Regions from separate parts of the Streptomyces sp. BB1-1-1 genome, predicted to be linked through region 2. Evidence: riboswitches for the same ligand, from Rfam matches in the RefSeq annotation. Region 2 holds a riboswitch; the other holds the start of a gene.
What was found. Region 2 has a riboswitch for cyclic di-AMP ahead of RI578_RS05055 (LysM peptidoglycan-binding domain-containing M23 family metallopeptidase). Riboswitches for the same ligand answer to the same signal wherever they lie in the genome.

Region 1 (7,048 bases), 3.5 Mb from region 2:
GACGGACTATCGTCGTCGACACGGTTCGCCTGGCAATGACCGATGGCTACTGGCGACGACCAGTCCACTCGTCTGACCGGAGTGCCTGATGCCCCTCCCCTACGTCCTCCTCTCCGCCGCCGTCTCCCTCGACGGCTACCTGGACGACGCCGGCCCCGACCGGCTCCTGCTCTCCTCCCCGGCCGACTTCGACCGTGTCGACGAGGTGCGGGCCTCCGTCGACGCGATCCTCGTCGGCGCCGGCACGATCCGGGCCGACAACCCGCGGCTGCTGGTGAACTCGGACGAGCGGCGGGCGGCCCGGGTCGCGGCCGGGGAGGCGGAGTACCCGCTGAAGGTCACGGTCAGCGCCACCGGCGAGCTGGACCCGGCGGCGGCGTTCTGGCACACGGGCGGGGAGAAGGTGCTCCTGACCACGGACGACGGCGCCCGGCGTGCCCGCGCGCTGGGGATCGGCGCCGACGTCGTGCCGCTCGGCCCCGCACTCGACTGGCACGCGGGCCTGGAGTACCTGCACGACCGGCGAGGCGTACAGCGGCTCATGGTCGAGGGCGGCGGGACCCTGCACACCCAGCTGTTGCAGCAGGAACTCGCCGACGAACTCCAGCTGGTCCTCGCGCCGCTGTTCGTGGGCGACCCGGACGCGCCCCGCCTCTTCGGGCCCGGCGTCTACCAGGGCGGGCGGCTGCGGCTCGTGGAGTCGCGGCGCATCGAGGACGTGGTGCTGACGCGGTACCTGCCCACCGCCCCCGGCACCGGCGACCGCGTCACCGCCGCCGACCGGCACTGGCTGGCGCTCGCCTGCGAGCTCGCCGAGCTGTGCCCGCCGTCCGGGACGGCGTTCAGCGTGGGGGCGGTCGTGGTCGCCGCCGACGGGAGCGAGCTGGCGCGGGGGCACTCGCGGGAGGGGGACGACCCCGTCGTGCACGCCGAGGAGGCGGCGCTCGCGAAGGCCGACCCCGCCGACCCGCGGCTCGCGACCGCCACCGTGTACAGCAGCCTGGAGCCGTGCGCCCGCCGCGCCTCCCGGCCCGCGCCCTGCGCCCGGCTGATCCTCGACGCCGGGGTACGGCGCGTGGTCACGGCCTGGCGGGAGCCGGACACCTTCGTGCCGGGGGCGGACGGCAGCGGAGTGCTCGCCGCCGGGGGCGCCGCCGTCGTCGTACTGCCGGAGTACGAGGAGCGGGCGAAGGCCCCGAACCGCCACCTGGAGGGGCAGGGAGATACGGATGTGCATTCCACCCCCGGGATGACGTACAGTAGAGACACAACGGCGCGGGGTGGAGCAGCTCGGTAGCTCGCTGGGCTCATAACCCAGAGGTCGCAGGTTCAAATCCTGTCCCCGCTACTCAAGGCCGAAGGCCGGAATCCATGAGGATTCCGGCCTTCGGTGTGTTTGCGGCGCATGCGCCGTCACTCATCCTCACTTCAGCACTCCGTCACCCGATCGGCCCCCACGGGCTCGCCCTCCGCCCCCGCTCCGGGAAACCTGGAGGACCGGGACGGCAAGCGGCGCGGACGTGCGGGGTGGCGGGAGACGAGTGGTGCGGCCAGGTGAGCTGGAGGACGAGGGAGCGTACGCCCGGGCCGGCGGCCGGCTCCCCGGCGATCCCGTGCCCGACCCCGGCCTCGGCGACGGCCCGGAACGCGTGCCGCCGGACGCGGGGCCGCCGCGGCGGACCTCGTACGGGCGGGCCTTCGTACGCCTGCTCCCCATCCTGCTGATCGTCGCCGCCGTCCTGTACGACATCTTCACCCCGAGGTACTTCACCGCGGGCCCCCTCTACACGGCCGCGCCCCTGGTCGCCGCGCCGATCTACTCACGGCGCGGCACGGCGCTCACCGGTGTCGCCGTCGTCGCCGCCGTCATCGGGCTGCAACTGAGCAAGGGCGTCATCCACTACGTCGACTCCCTCACCGAGCTGATCACCATCGCGACGGTCGCCGTGCTCGCCGTACTCGTCAACGGCTTCGTCCGCCGCACCGGCGAGCGCCTCGTCTCCGTCCGCGAGATCGCCGAGGCCGCCCAGCGCGCCGTGCTGCCCGAGCCGGCCGAGCGGATCGGCGGGTTCGAGATCGCCGCCTGCTACGAGGCCGCGCAGGCCGACGCCTTCATCGGCGGTGATCTGTACGCGGTGCAGGACAGTGCGCGCGGCATCCGGCTCATCGTCGGGGACGTGCGCGGCAAGGGCATGGGCGCGGTGGCCGCCGTCGCCGTGGTGATCGGCGCGTTCCGGGAGGCCGCCGAGCAGGAGGCGACGCTGGAGGCGGTGGCGCAGCGGCTGGAGCGGGCGCTGGCGCGCGAGGGCACCCGGCGCGACGGACTGGACGCCTTCGAAGGGTTCACCACCGCCGTACTCGCCGAACTCCCGCACGGCGACGGGATCGTCCGCATCGTCAACCGCGGCCATCCGCCGCCCCTGCTGCTGTACGCCGACGGCACCCTGCGCCCGCTGCCCGCCCGGGAGTCGGCGCTGCCGCTCGGCATGGGCGAGCTGGGCGTGTGGCCCGACCGCGCGGAGGAGGCCGACTTCCCCGGTGGGGCCACGCTGCTGCTGTACACCGACGGACTGTCCGAAGCGCGGGACGCCCGGGGCGAGTTCTACGAACCGCACGTGCGGCTGGCCGGCCGCGTGTTCCGGCATCCGACGGAGCTGCTCGACACCCTCGCCGAGGACGTACGCCGGCACTCCGGGGGCGGCATGGCCGACGACATGGCACTGCTCGCCGTACGACGGCCCTGATCGGCCCTTGATCAACATCACCGGACGTGACCGACCGACCCCCCTCCGCATAACAACTGACGTACTGTCAGAAACTCGAAGCGGGAAAGGGAATACTCAGGACCGGTCAACTCGCCCGGTTTTCACCGATCGTGAGGCGTACGTCCGGGACGGATGCGTTAATGATCAAGAGGAACGGCTTGGAATCCGAGCCCCGCGTCTATTAACGTTCGATAACGCAGCGCGGTCGTCCCAGCCGTCACAGAAGGCGGCTCCGTGCGCACGCGCCGAATCCCGCAAGGGAACCGGGGAACCACCACATTGGGGTGAATCGGGCGTATGACGCCGTGCCTAGTCACGGCGGATATACGCGCGTAGGAGACCTTCCTGCTCCGAACCCGTCAGCTAACCCGGTAGGCGAAAGGAAGGAAAGGAGTACGCCCACGTGGCGTCCAACCGGCCTGCCCCCGAGGCCCCGTTCGTGCCCAGCGGGCACGACACCGAAACCTTCGGCTACGACGGCTACCGCACCGAAGAGGGCCCCTGGGAGGAGTGGAATCCCACCGCGGACTCCATCCGCCCCGTACGCGGCCGGCACCGCGTCGCCAAGCAGCGCGGCGGGCTCGCCCGCAGCTCCACCGTCCTCGGCGTCGGTGTCATAGCCGCGGTCGGCGCGGGCGGCATGGCCAGCGCGCAGACCGGCAAGCCGCCGGTGTCGATCTCCATGCCGGACCTGCCGAACGTCGGCTCGCTCATCTCCGACGAGGAGAAGCCGGAGCCGCAGGGTTCCGCCACCCCGCTCAGCGGCATCGGCACGGTCGCCGCCGAGACCTCCTCGGAGAGCGACCCCGGCGCCGGTGAGACGCTGCGGGCCCGGATCATGGCGCAGGCCGAGCAGCAGCAGGCCCAGGTCGAGACCAAGGCCGCCGCCGAAGCCGCGGCCGCCGCCGAGAAGAAGGCCGCGGAAGCCGCCGCCAAGGCGGAGAAGGAGGCCGAGGCCAAGGCCGCCGCCGCCAAGAAGAAGGCGGAGGAGGAGGCCGCGAAGAAGGCCGAGGCCGAGCGGCTCGCGAAGCTGGCCAAGCAGTACACGCTGCCGACCTCCTCGTACACCATCTCCTCCAGCTTCGGCCAGGCCGGCGCCTACTGGTCCTCCGGCTACCACACCGGCCTCGACTTCGCCGCCCCCACGGGCACGCTGCTCAAGGCGGTGCACAGCGGCACGATCACGTCGGCCGGCTGGGACGGGTCGTACGGCTACAAGACCGTGCTCACCCTCGACGACGGCACCGAGATCTGGTACGCCCACCAGTCCTCCATCAGCGTCAGCGTCGGCCAGGAGGTCACCACCGGTGACGTCATCGGCCGCGTCGGCGCCACCGGCAACGTCACCGGCGCGCACCTCCACATGGAGGTCCACACCAGCGGAGGCGGCGGCATCGACCCGATGGCGTGGCTGCAGAGCAAGGGCCTGACTCCCTGATCCGCGCCTCGCGCGGCGCCGTTTCCTCCGATCGCCGGCGGTCCTGACGACGACCCCCCGACGTCAGGGCTGCCGGTTTGCGGGATCTTTGCCCCGCTTCCGGAATCGCCAGGTCCGGTGCGTTCGTTGACGCAGGACATGACTTCTCTGCGCAAGCTCGGCTCCTCCGACCTGGAGGTCTTCCCCCTCGCCCTCGGCGGCAACGTCTTCGGCTGGACCGCCGACCAGGACACCTCCTTCGCCGTCCTCGACGCCTACACGGCGGCCGGCGGCAACTTCCTCGACACCGCCGACTCCTACTCCGCCTGGGTCGACGGCAACAGCGGCGGCGAGTCCGAGACCGTCATCGGCAAGTGGCTCGCCTCCCGCGGCAACCGCGGTGACGTCGTCCTCGCCACCAAGGTCAGCCAGCACCCCGAGTACCCGGGCTTGAGCGCCGCGAACATCAAGGCCGCCGCCGACGCCTCGCTGCGCCGCCTGGGCACCGACCACATCGACCTCTACTACACCCACTTCGACAAGCCCGAGGTGCCGGTGGAGGAGATCATCGGCGCGCTCGACGAGCTGGTGAAGGCGGGCAAGGTCCGGCACATCGCCGCCTCCAACATCTCCGCCGAGCGGCTCGCGGAGTCCCTGGCCTTCTCCGACCGTGAGGGCCTCGCCCGGTACGTGGCCCTCCAGCCCCACTACAACCTGGTCTCGCGCGACACGTACGAGGGCGAGCCGCGCGACCTCGCCGAGCGGGCCGGCCTGGCCGCCGTGCCGTACTACGCCCTCGCGTCCGGCTTCCTCACGGGCAAGTACCGGCCCGGCGCGGCCGTCGACAGCCCGCGGGCGGGCGGGGCGGCGAAGCACCTGGAGACCGAGCGCGGCCGACGGGTCCTCGCGGTCCTGGACGAGATCGCCGAGGCCCACGACGCTCCCGTCGCGACGGTCGCCCTCGCCTGGCTGGCCGCGCAGCCGACGGTCGCCGCGCCGATCGCGTCCGCGCGCACGGTGGAGCAGCTGCCGGCGCTGCTGGGGGTGGCGGAACTGAGCCTGACGGAGGGCGAGGTGGGGAGGCTGACGGAGGCGTCGGCCTAGTCCCTGGGCGGTCGGCGCGACCGTTGTTGCCGGTAGTGCCGCTACGGTCGGTAGGCGCTGGTCGGGGAGTACGGGGAGTACGGGTGGTAGGGGGTGTACGGGCTGTACGTGGCCGGTGCGGGGTACGGCGTCGGGGTCGCCGCGGAGGCCGCCGCCGGGGCCGTCGCCGGGTGGCCGGGCCCGTACGCCCCGTACGGGGGCGCCCAGGGCCGCACGGCCACCGGCACGGGCGGCGCCGTGGCCCGGGCGGCGTAGTCCAGTGCCGGGCGCGCCACGTCGCGTCGGTGCCACAGGGCGCCCAGCAGTTCCCGCTCCCGTACGGCGAAGTCGGCGCCCGCCCTGCCCAGCCGCCCGCGCCGGCGCAGGAACGCCAGCGAAGTCGCGTACGCCTCGTACTGCGCCACCGCCCGCGCCGCCCCCTTCCCGGCGTGCCGGTGGGCGTGCCGGCGCGCGATGCGGCGGGCCCGCATCGAGCCGAGCGCGTACGGCTCCGTCGGTGTCAGCCACCCGGCCATGACGTACACGGGGAGTTCGGCGCGTACGGTGCCCAGTTCGCGCTGCCGGGTCCAGATCACCAGCCAGGTCAGCAGGCCGAAGGACGGCACCATGAAGGTCCCGTACACGGCGAAGAAGCCGTACTCGCCGAACGCCGCCGAGCCGTTCCACAGCGCGTGCACGCCCATCGCCAGCAGCAGGCCGGCCAGGGGGAGCAGGGCACGGCGCAGGCGGTGCCGGCCCGTGGAGAGCGCGGCGATGCCGAAGCCGATGCCGGTGAGCACGGTGAAGAGCGGGTGGGCGAACGGCGACATCACGACGCGGACGAAGAAGGTCGCCGCGGTGACGGAGGCGATGCCGCTGTCGCCTGTGAGCTGGTCGGTGCCGAAGGCGTTGCCCAGGTAGAGGATGTTCTCGGTGAAGGCGAAGCCGGTGGCGGTGACGCCCGCTATGACGACTCCGTCGACGATGCCGGTGAAGTCCCGCCTGCGGAAGAGGAAGACCAGGAGGACGGCGGCGGCCTTGGCGGACTCCTCGACCACCGGGGCTATGACCGTGGCGCCCAGGGTGTCCGCGCCGGCCGGGTCGGCGGTGGCCGTCGCTATCCATCTCGTCGCGAAGCTGTTGGCGACGATCGCTATCAGCGCTGCCGCGCAGGCTCCCCAGGCGAAGCAGAACAGCAGGTTCCGCCACGGTCCGGGCTCGACCCGGTCCAGCCAGCGGAACGCGGCCACGAGCAACGGCACGGGCAGGACCGCGAGGCCGAGCCCCACCAGGAACCCCTGCGTGCCGGTCTGTTCGCGCACCAGGGCCAGGATCACCAGGCCGGAGAGCGCGAGCAGGGTGATCAGCGCGCCGTAACGCACCCAGGGGCGCTGCCACCAGTGCGGATGCGTATGCGTCCGCGTCGGCGGACGCGTCGGATACGGGGGACAGGTGGCCACGGCATGGACCCTAACCGGTGGGGGGCTGCTCCTTGTGCTGATCGCGGTGCTGGTCGCGGTGCGATACGGGGTGCTGTACGCGGCGGAAGAGCAAGTCGTTCACCACATGACCCTTGTCCAGTCCCTGGCCCTCGAAACGGGTCCGCGGCCGGTGGGCGGGACGCGGCGCGAAACCGCCGTCCTGCACGGTGTTCTCGAAGTCGGGGTGTGCGGTGAGGACCTCGAGCATCTGCTCGGCGTACGGCTCCCAGTCCGTGGCGCAGTGCACGACGGCGCCCGGCGCGAGGCGGGTCGCGGCCAGGGCCAGGAACTCCGGCTGGATC
Region 2 (7,048 bases):
GCCCTCGCTGCCGATGCTGCTCTCCCTCGCCCGTGTCTACGGTACGACCGTCTCGGAGCTGCTCGGCGAGACGGCCGCGGACCGGGACGCCGTCGTGCGTGCCGACGCCATGGAGCCGACGTTCGCGGGCGGCTGGACGTACTGGCAGGCCGGCGGGGCCGGGCGCGGGATGCAGGCCCTGCGGGTCCATGTGCCGCACGGCTCACAGGGTGACATCGTGCGGGTGCACCCCGGGGAGGAGTGGCTGCACGTCCTGCGCGGCCGGCTGCGTCTGCGCCTCGGGGACACCGTGCACCGGCTCGGTCCGGGTGACAGCGCGCACTTCGACTCGCTGACCCCGCACCGGATCGCCGCTCAGGACGCCGACGGGGTCGACCTCCTCTTCGTCCACACCCTGCTGCAGAGCCCGGCGACGGCGCTGTGCCTGGGACCGGCCACCACGTCGGCCCACCCCACCCTCGGAGAGACGCCATGAACCTGCAGGAGAAGTTCCCGCGCGCCCTGTGGGTGCGGCTCTTCATCTACCTCGTCGTGGGCCACGTCTTCGCGGCCTTCATCTACCTGCTCTTCGAGGTGGGCGCCAACAGCCGGTGAGCGGGTGGCTCAGTCCAGCATCCGCTCGCGCAGCCGCTCCCGGGTCTCCGGCGTGATCCGCAGGCCCTTCTCCAGGTAGGCGTCGACCCCGCCCCAGGTCTCCTCGACCGTCTCGAAGGCCGCCGCCAGATACTCGGCGCGCGCGTCGAAGAGGGGGCTGAGCAGCTCCATGACCTCGGGGGAGTAGGCGGAGGCGGCGGAGCTGCTGCGGCGCACCTTGTAGCGGCGGTGCGTGGCGTTCGACTTCAGGTAGTCGTCGACGATGGCGTCGCTCTCGACGCCCAGGGCGAGCAGGGTGATCGCGATCGACAGGCCCGCGCGGTCCTTGCCGGCCGCGCAGTGCATCAGGGCGGGGACGCTGTCCTCGGCGAGCGCGTGCAGCACCCGGGAGTGCTCCGCCGTGCGCTCCTTGATGATCATGCGGTAGGACTCGATCATCCGGTTGGCGGCCTTGTCGTCCGCCAGGATCTCGTGCAGCTGGTCGAGGTCGCCGTCGCGGACCATCTTCCAGAACTCGGCACCATCGGCCGGATCGCTCAGCGGCAGGTTCACATTGCGTACGCCGGGCAGCTCGACGTCCGGGCCCTCGAGCTTCTGGTCGGCCGCGTTGCGGAAGTCGAAGATGGTGTGCAGGCCCAGCGAGGCCAGGAACGCGGCGTCCTCCCCGGTGGCGTGCGCCAGGTGGCCGCTGCGGAACAGCACGCCGTGTCGCACCCGCCGCCCGTCCACGGTCGGCAGCCCGCCCACGTCACGGAAGTTACGCACACCGGCCAGCTCGGGTTCGGTCGACGGGACCTGCTGCGTCACGGGGGCTCCTCCCACTCCGCCCCGCCGGCGCTGCTCGCCGACGGGCACCACTCGAAGATACGGCACGGTCCGGTGGCCTCGGCGGCACGGCCGCCCGACTGCGCCGCATCTAAACCTTCTGTCCGAATTAGCACCTTCATTCCAACTGGCCCTGGAATGAAAGGGGCTGGAGAGGCGGCGCGTGAGCAGCGTCATATCCGTGACCGTGCGTTGCTCGTCATGTTCACGTAATTCGGCCGGTTTTCAAGGCTGTTTACGCGAAAGGGCACTGCGCGAATCGACGGAGGGTGACCGGTAATTCCCGTAAAGGATCAATCGGAACACCTGTCAATGGAACCCCTCGCTTGTCCCCGCGCGTCTTGGTCCCTTACGTTCACCACCGATCCGGACGGACGCCTAATCCTGCCGCCGACCGGAGCCCGCACTCATCCACCACCCGTACACGGCAGGAGCGGGGGACCCACAGGTACAACTGCCTGTTCCGGTTCCCGGAACGGCTTGGGGTTAAGCCGCGTCTCGACGCGGCCGGGCATCTCCAGCTCGCACCCGACAGCTCACCTCGTAGGCGCCGGAGAGGAAATCGCCATGCCCGCGAAGGGTAAGCACCGCCGTACCAGGGCCATGCGCCTGACCCGCACCATCGCCGTCGCCGGAACCGGTGGCGCCGCGCTCGCGCTGCCGCTGCTGGGTGCCGCCGGCGCCCACGCCGCTCCCGCGCAGTCCGTCTCCGAACAGGCCGTGCAGTCCATACCGACGACCGCGAAGAAGGCCGCCGGCAGCAGCGCCGAGAAGAACTCGGACTCGCGGACGTACACCGTGAAGAGCGGTGACTACCTCTCGAAGATCGCCGACGAGCAGGACGTCGACGGCGGCTGGAAGAAGCTGTACGCGGACAACCGTGACGTCGTCGGCTCGGACCCGTCGCTGATCCACCCCGGCCTGAAGCTCTCGGTCGGCGAGCAGGCCGCCAAGTCCTCGGCCCCCTCCTCCGCCGAGTCGGAGAAGCCGGCCGAGAAGCCCGCCGCGCCGAAGAAGTCGTCCTCCGAGAAGTCCGAGTCGGCCGAGAAGTCGTCGGACGCCGCGAAGACCTCGTCCTCGGACTCGTCCGACACGAGCGCCCAGTCCGCCGGCACCACCAGCGGCTTCACCTCCCCCGTGCCCGGCGGCAGCGTCGGCACCCCGTACCACCAGACCGGCAGCATGTGGTCCAGCGGTTACCACACCGGCACGGACTTCGTCGTCCCGACCGGCACCTCGCTCAAGGCCGTCGGCGCGGGCACCGTCGTCTCCGCCGGCTGGGGCGGCGCGTACGGCAACCAGGTCGTCATCCAGCTCGCCGACGGCCACTACGCCCAGTACGCCCACCTGTCCTCGCTCTCCGTCTCCGCCGGTCAGTCCGTGACGGCGGGTCAGCAGGTCGGTCTCTCGGGTGCCACCGGCAACGTGACCGGTCCGCACCTGCACTTCGAGATCCGCACCACGCCGGACTACGGCTCGGACGTGGACCCGATCGCCTACCTGCGCTCGCACGGCGTCTCTCTCTGACGACCGCTTGGGCGCGGCCTCCGCGCCGCTGAAGGCCGGACCCCGATCCCCGGGTCCGGCCTTCGGTGTATTCCGGAATTGACGAACACTTTAGGCGTGGTTTTTCTCACCGCCCGTCAACCCTTTCCTACGGTCGCGTAGGTCACATTCCAAGGTGAATCATGGGCCGACGTGGCAGACGATTCGAAGAGTGACAGCAGAGAAGTGATCGGGTCGTACGTGGCGGTGGGGGACAGCTTCACCGAGGGCGTCGGCGACCCGGGCCCCGACGGGTCGTTCGTCGGCTGGGCGGACCGGTTGGCCGTACTGCTCGCGGACCGGCGCCCCGAGGGCGACTTCAGGTACACGAACCTCGCCGTGCGCGGCAGGCTGCTCGACCAGATCGTGGCGGAGCAGGTCCCGAGGGTCGCCGAACTCGCGCCGGACCTGGTCTCGTTCGCGGCGGGCGGCAACGACATCATCCGGCCCGGCACCGATCCGGACGAGGTGGCCGAGCGGTTCGAACGCGCGGTGGCCGCGCTGGCCGCGGCGGCCGGCACCGTCCTGGTGACGACCGGCTTCGACACCCGTGGGGTGCCCGTCCTCAAGCATCTGCGCGGCAAGATCGCGACCTACAACGGGCACGTCCGTGCCGTCGCCGACCGCTACGGCTGCCCCGTGCTCGACCTGTGGTCGCTCCGGAGCGTCCAGGACCGCAGGGCGTGGGACGCCGACCGGCTGCACCTGTCGCCGGAGGGCCACACCCGCGTGGCGCTGCGCGCGGGCCAGGCCCTCGGCCTGCGCGTCCCCGCCGACCCGGACCAGCCCTGGCCGCCGCTGCCGCCCCGCGGCACCCTGCACGTCAGGCGCGACGACGTGCACTGGGCACGCGAGTACCTGGTGCCGTGGATCGGACGCCGGCTGCGAGGCGAGTCGTCGGGCGACCACGTGACCGCGAAGGGGGCGCTGTCGCCGGACGACATCAAGGTGCGGATCGCGGCGGTGGCCTGACGGCGGTGCGGGGTGCGGGGCGCGCGGCGGACGGCCGCGGGGTCGCTTTGCCGGTTTGCGCGGGTGGGGTGGCCGTGGGCCGGGTGGGCGGACGCCGGCGGGTGGGTGGCCGGAGTGCGGGCGGTCGGCCGGAGTCCGGCTCGCCGCCGGGTGGCGAGGAGTGGGGGGGCGGACCCGGCCGCCGGTGGAACGGTGGCCGAGGGGCCGGTCGGTCGTGCTGCGAATGTGGGGGCGGATCTGGCCACCGGTGGGATGGTCATCGAGGGACCGGTCGGTCGTGCCGCGGATGCGGGGGGCGGGCCCGGCCGCCGGTGGAACGGTGTGGCCGGGTGGCCGGTCCGTCGTGCCTCGGATGTGGGGGGCGGGTCCGGCCACTGGCGGGACGGTGGTCGAGGGGTCGGTTCGTCGCGCCCCGGACGCCGGGGCGGGGGTGTCCGTCCGCGGTGAGGTGCCGCCGGTCCCCGCTCGCGGCCGTGGCTAGCGGCGTGGTGTCGTCAAGGCCTCGCGCTTCAGGCCGAGTTCGCGGGCCAGCGCCTCGTCCGTCCACTCCTGGGCCTTGGCCCGGGACACCGCACCCGGGTAGGACGTCAGCTGGACGGCGAGCCCGTCGAGCAGAGCGGTCAGACGCAGGGCCGCGCCGTCGGGCTCCGGGCACGTGAACTCCCCGGCGGCCACGCCCTCGGCGATGACCTCGGCGATCGCCGCCTTCCACTGACGGTCCAGTTCCCGCGTGACCTCCCGCAGCGCGGGCTCGCGCAACGCCACCGCCCAGCCCTCGATCCACAGCCGCCACCCCTTGGCCTGCCCGGTCGGGGCGTACCAGCGCACGGCGGCCCGCAGCCGGCGCAGGGCCGACGTACGGCGGCCGAGCAGCTTGCGCAGACGGGAGAGATCATCCTCGGCGGCGTACGTGAACGCGGCGGCGACGAGCTTCTCCTTGGTGGAGAAGTGGTAGAGCACCAGCGCGTTGCTGACACCGAGCGCGGCGGCCACGTCGGCGATCCGCAACGCCGCCACACCCCGCGCCGATATCTGCTCGATCGCCGCGCGCAGCAACTCCTCGCGCCGCTCCGCGACACCCAACCGGACTCTCACCACGCCCGTCACCCTATACACGCGCCCGGACATGCGGCGACGGCCGCTTCAGGCCCGGTCACTCAGTCCGTCGTCGCGGTGGCCGGACCGGTGCGCCCAGTGCCGGGCAGATCGCAGGAGTCCCTGAAACCCTGGCTGGTGAGGTCGAGCGCCGCGTTGATGCGGGAGCGCAGGTTCTCGACGGCGACCATGGCCGTCAGCTCCACGAACGCCGGCTCGCCCAGCCGGGCCCGCAACCGCTCGGCGAGGTCGTCGCCGACGGTGGGCGGCGTCGCCGTCACCGCCTCGGCGTACTCCATGACGTCCCGCTCCAGCGGCGTGTACGCGTCGCTCTCCCGCCACACCGGAACGTCGTGGAGCTTGCGCCGGTCCATGCCGCGCTCGGCGTTCTCCCAGTACCCGAAGTCCATGCACCAGGAGCAGCCGATCGAGGCCGCCGAGGCCATCACCGCGAGCGCCTTCAGGTCGGAGTCCAGCCTGTTCCACTTGGCCACGGACTGCTCGAAACGCAGGTCGCCCCAGAGCACGCGCGGGTTGTGGGCGAGCGCCTTGCCGGGGTCGAGGACCTTGCCGTAGGTGCGCCGGGAGTACCACTCCATGACGCGGAGGAGGAGCGTCCGGGGCGGGGTGAGGGATACGCGGGCCATGAGGGCCACCTTCCTGTCCGTGAGTCGTGCCGTTGGTTCCCGGGCGCTCCGGCGGGGGCGCCCTCACCGGTACGACGGGTGAAGGGAACTCGGATGTGACATCGGGCGTTCGAGTGACGTCGGACGAGACGACAATGAGATCCTGACCTACTCCACCTGGAGGCACCGTGGCCGGTTTCCGTTCCCCGAACTCGGGGTTCCGCGTGCCGCGGCCCGCGGCCTTCGGTGCGGACCCCAGCGGTGAGCGCATGGCGCGCATCCGCAGATCGCCGCACTTCCGTGACGGCGTCTTCCAGAACCCCGGAGGCGGCGCCCGGACCCGGCCCTCCGGGTCGGCCGCGGAATTCGCCAAGATCTACTTCGACCGGCAGGCCCGGCTCCGTCGCGCGCCCCTGGGCACCGTGCCCGTGCACGCCACCACGCTCGCCGACCTCGCCCGGCCGCCCGCCACCGGACTGCGGCTGACCTGGATGGGGCACTCCAGCGTGCTCGCCGAGATCGACGGGCAGCGCGTGCTCTTCGACCCGGTCTGGGGCGAGCGCTGCTCCCCGTTCCCCTTCGCCGGCCCGAAGCGGCTGCACCCGGTCCCGGTGCCCTTGGCGGCCCTCGGCCCGGTCGACGTCGTCGTCATCTCCCACGACCACTACGACCACCTGGACATGCCCACGATCAAGGCGCTGGCCGGCACGGACACCCTGTTCGCGGTGCCGCTCGGCGTCGGCGCCCACCTCGAACACTGGGGCGTCTCCGCCGGCCGGCTGCGCGAGCTGGACTGGCACGAGTCGACGCGCGTCGGCGGCCTCACCCTGACCGCCACTCCGGCCCGGCACTTCTGCGGACGGGGCCTGCGCAACACCCAGCACACTCTCTGGGCGTCCTGGGTCGTCGCCGGGGAGGAGCACCGCGTCTACCACAGCGGCGACACCGGCTACTTCGACGGCTTCCGGGACATCGGCGCCGCACACGGCCCGTTCGACGCCACGATGATCCAGCTCGGGGCGTACGCCGAGTTCTGGCCGGACATCCACATGACCCCCGAGGAGGGCGTACGCGCCCACCTCGACCTCCAGGGAGGCCGGCCGCACGGCGCCCTGCTGCCGATCCACTGGGGCACCTTCAACCTCGCACCGCACGCGTGGGCGGAGCCGGGGGAGTGGACGAGGGATGCCGCTGGCGAGGCAGGGCAGGCGGTGGCTTTCCCCCGCCCCGGCGAGCCGTTCGAGCCGACGGGGCAGTTGCCCGGGGAACCGTGGTGGCGGGCGGTGTCCGGTCCGATCGCGCACCCGTGGCACCATCCCCGAATCGCTGAGGGCGGGGCCGAGACGGACAAGGGCGATCTCCACCTCGCGGGTGAGCGGTGACGTCGGTCG

Region 1: another riboswitch for cyclic di-AMP. It lies ahead of RI578_RS21430 (M23 family metallopeptidase); the one in region 2 lies ahead of RI578_RS05055 (LysM peptidoglycan-binding domain-containing M23 family metallopeptidase).

Annotation. Positions count from the first base shown of each region.
Region 1 is NZ_CP134203.1:4,649,187-4,656,234, forward strand. It holds partial or broken gene RI578_RS21415 (dihydrofolate reductase family protein) at 89-1,216, shown strand; tRNA gene RI578_RS21420 (tRNA-Met) at 1,275-1,348, shown strand; gene RI578_RS21425 (PP2C family protein-serine/threonine phosphatase) at 1,545-2,744, shown strand; cyclic di-AMP (ydaO/yuaA leader) riboswitch at 2,999-3,157, shown strand; gene RI578_RS21430 (M23 family metallopeptidase) at 3,169-4,203, shown strand; gene RI578_RS21435 (aldo/keto reductase) at 4,342-5,286, shown strand; gene RI578_RS21440 (PrsW family intramembrane metalloprotease) at 5,328-6,725, opposite strand; gene trmB (tRNA (guanosine(46)-N7)-methyltransferase TrmB) at 6,736-7,048, opposite strand, start outside.
Region 2 is NZ_CP134203.1:1,099,399-1,106,446, reverse strand. It holds gene RI578_RS05070 (XRE family transcriptional regulator) at 1-475, shown strand, start outside; gene RI578_RS05065 (DUF6126 family protein) at 472-594, shown strand; gene RI578_RS05060 (tyrosine-protein phosphatase) at 604-1,401, opposite strand; cyclic di-AMP (ydaO/yuaA leader) riboswitch at 1,825-1,984, shown strand; gene RI578_RS05055 (LysM peptidoglycan-binding domain-containing M23 family metallopeptidase) at 1,987-2,946, shown strand; gene RI578_RS05050 (SGNH/GDSL hydrolase family protein) at 3,151-3,936, shown strand; gene RI578_RS05045 (TetR/AcrR family transcriptional regulator) at 4,414-5,034, opposite strand; gene RI578_RS05040 (carboxymuconolactone decarboxylase family protein) at 5,094-5,678, opposite strand; gene RI578_RS05035 (MBL fold metallo-hydrolase) at 5,846-7,039, shown strand.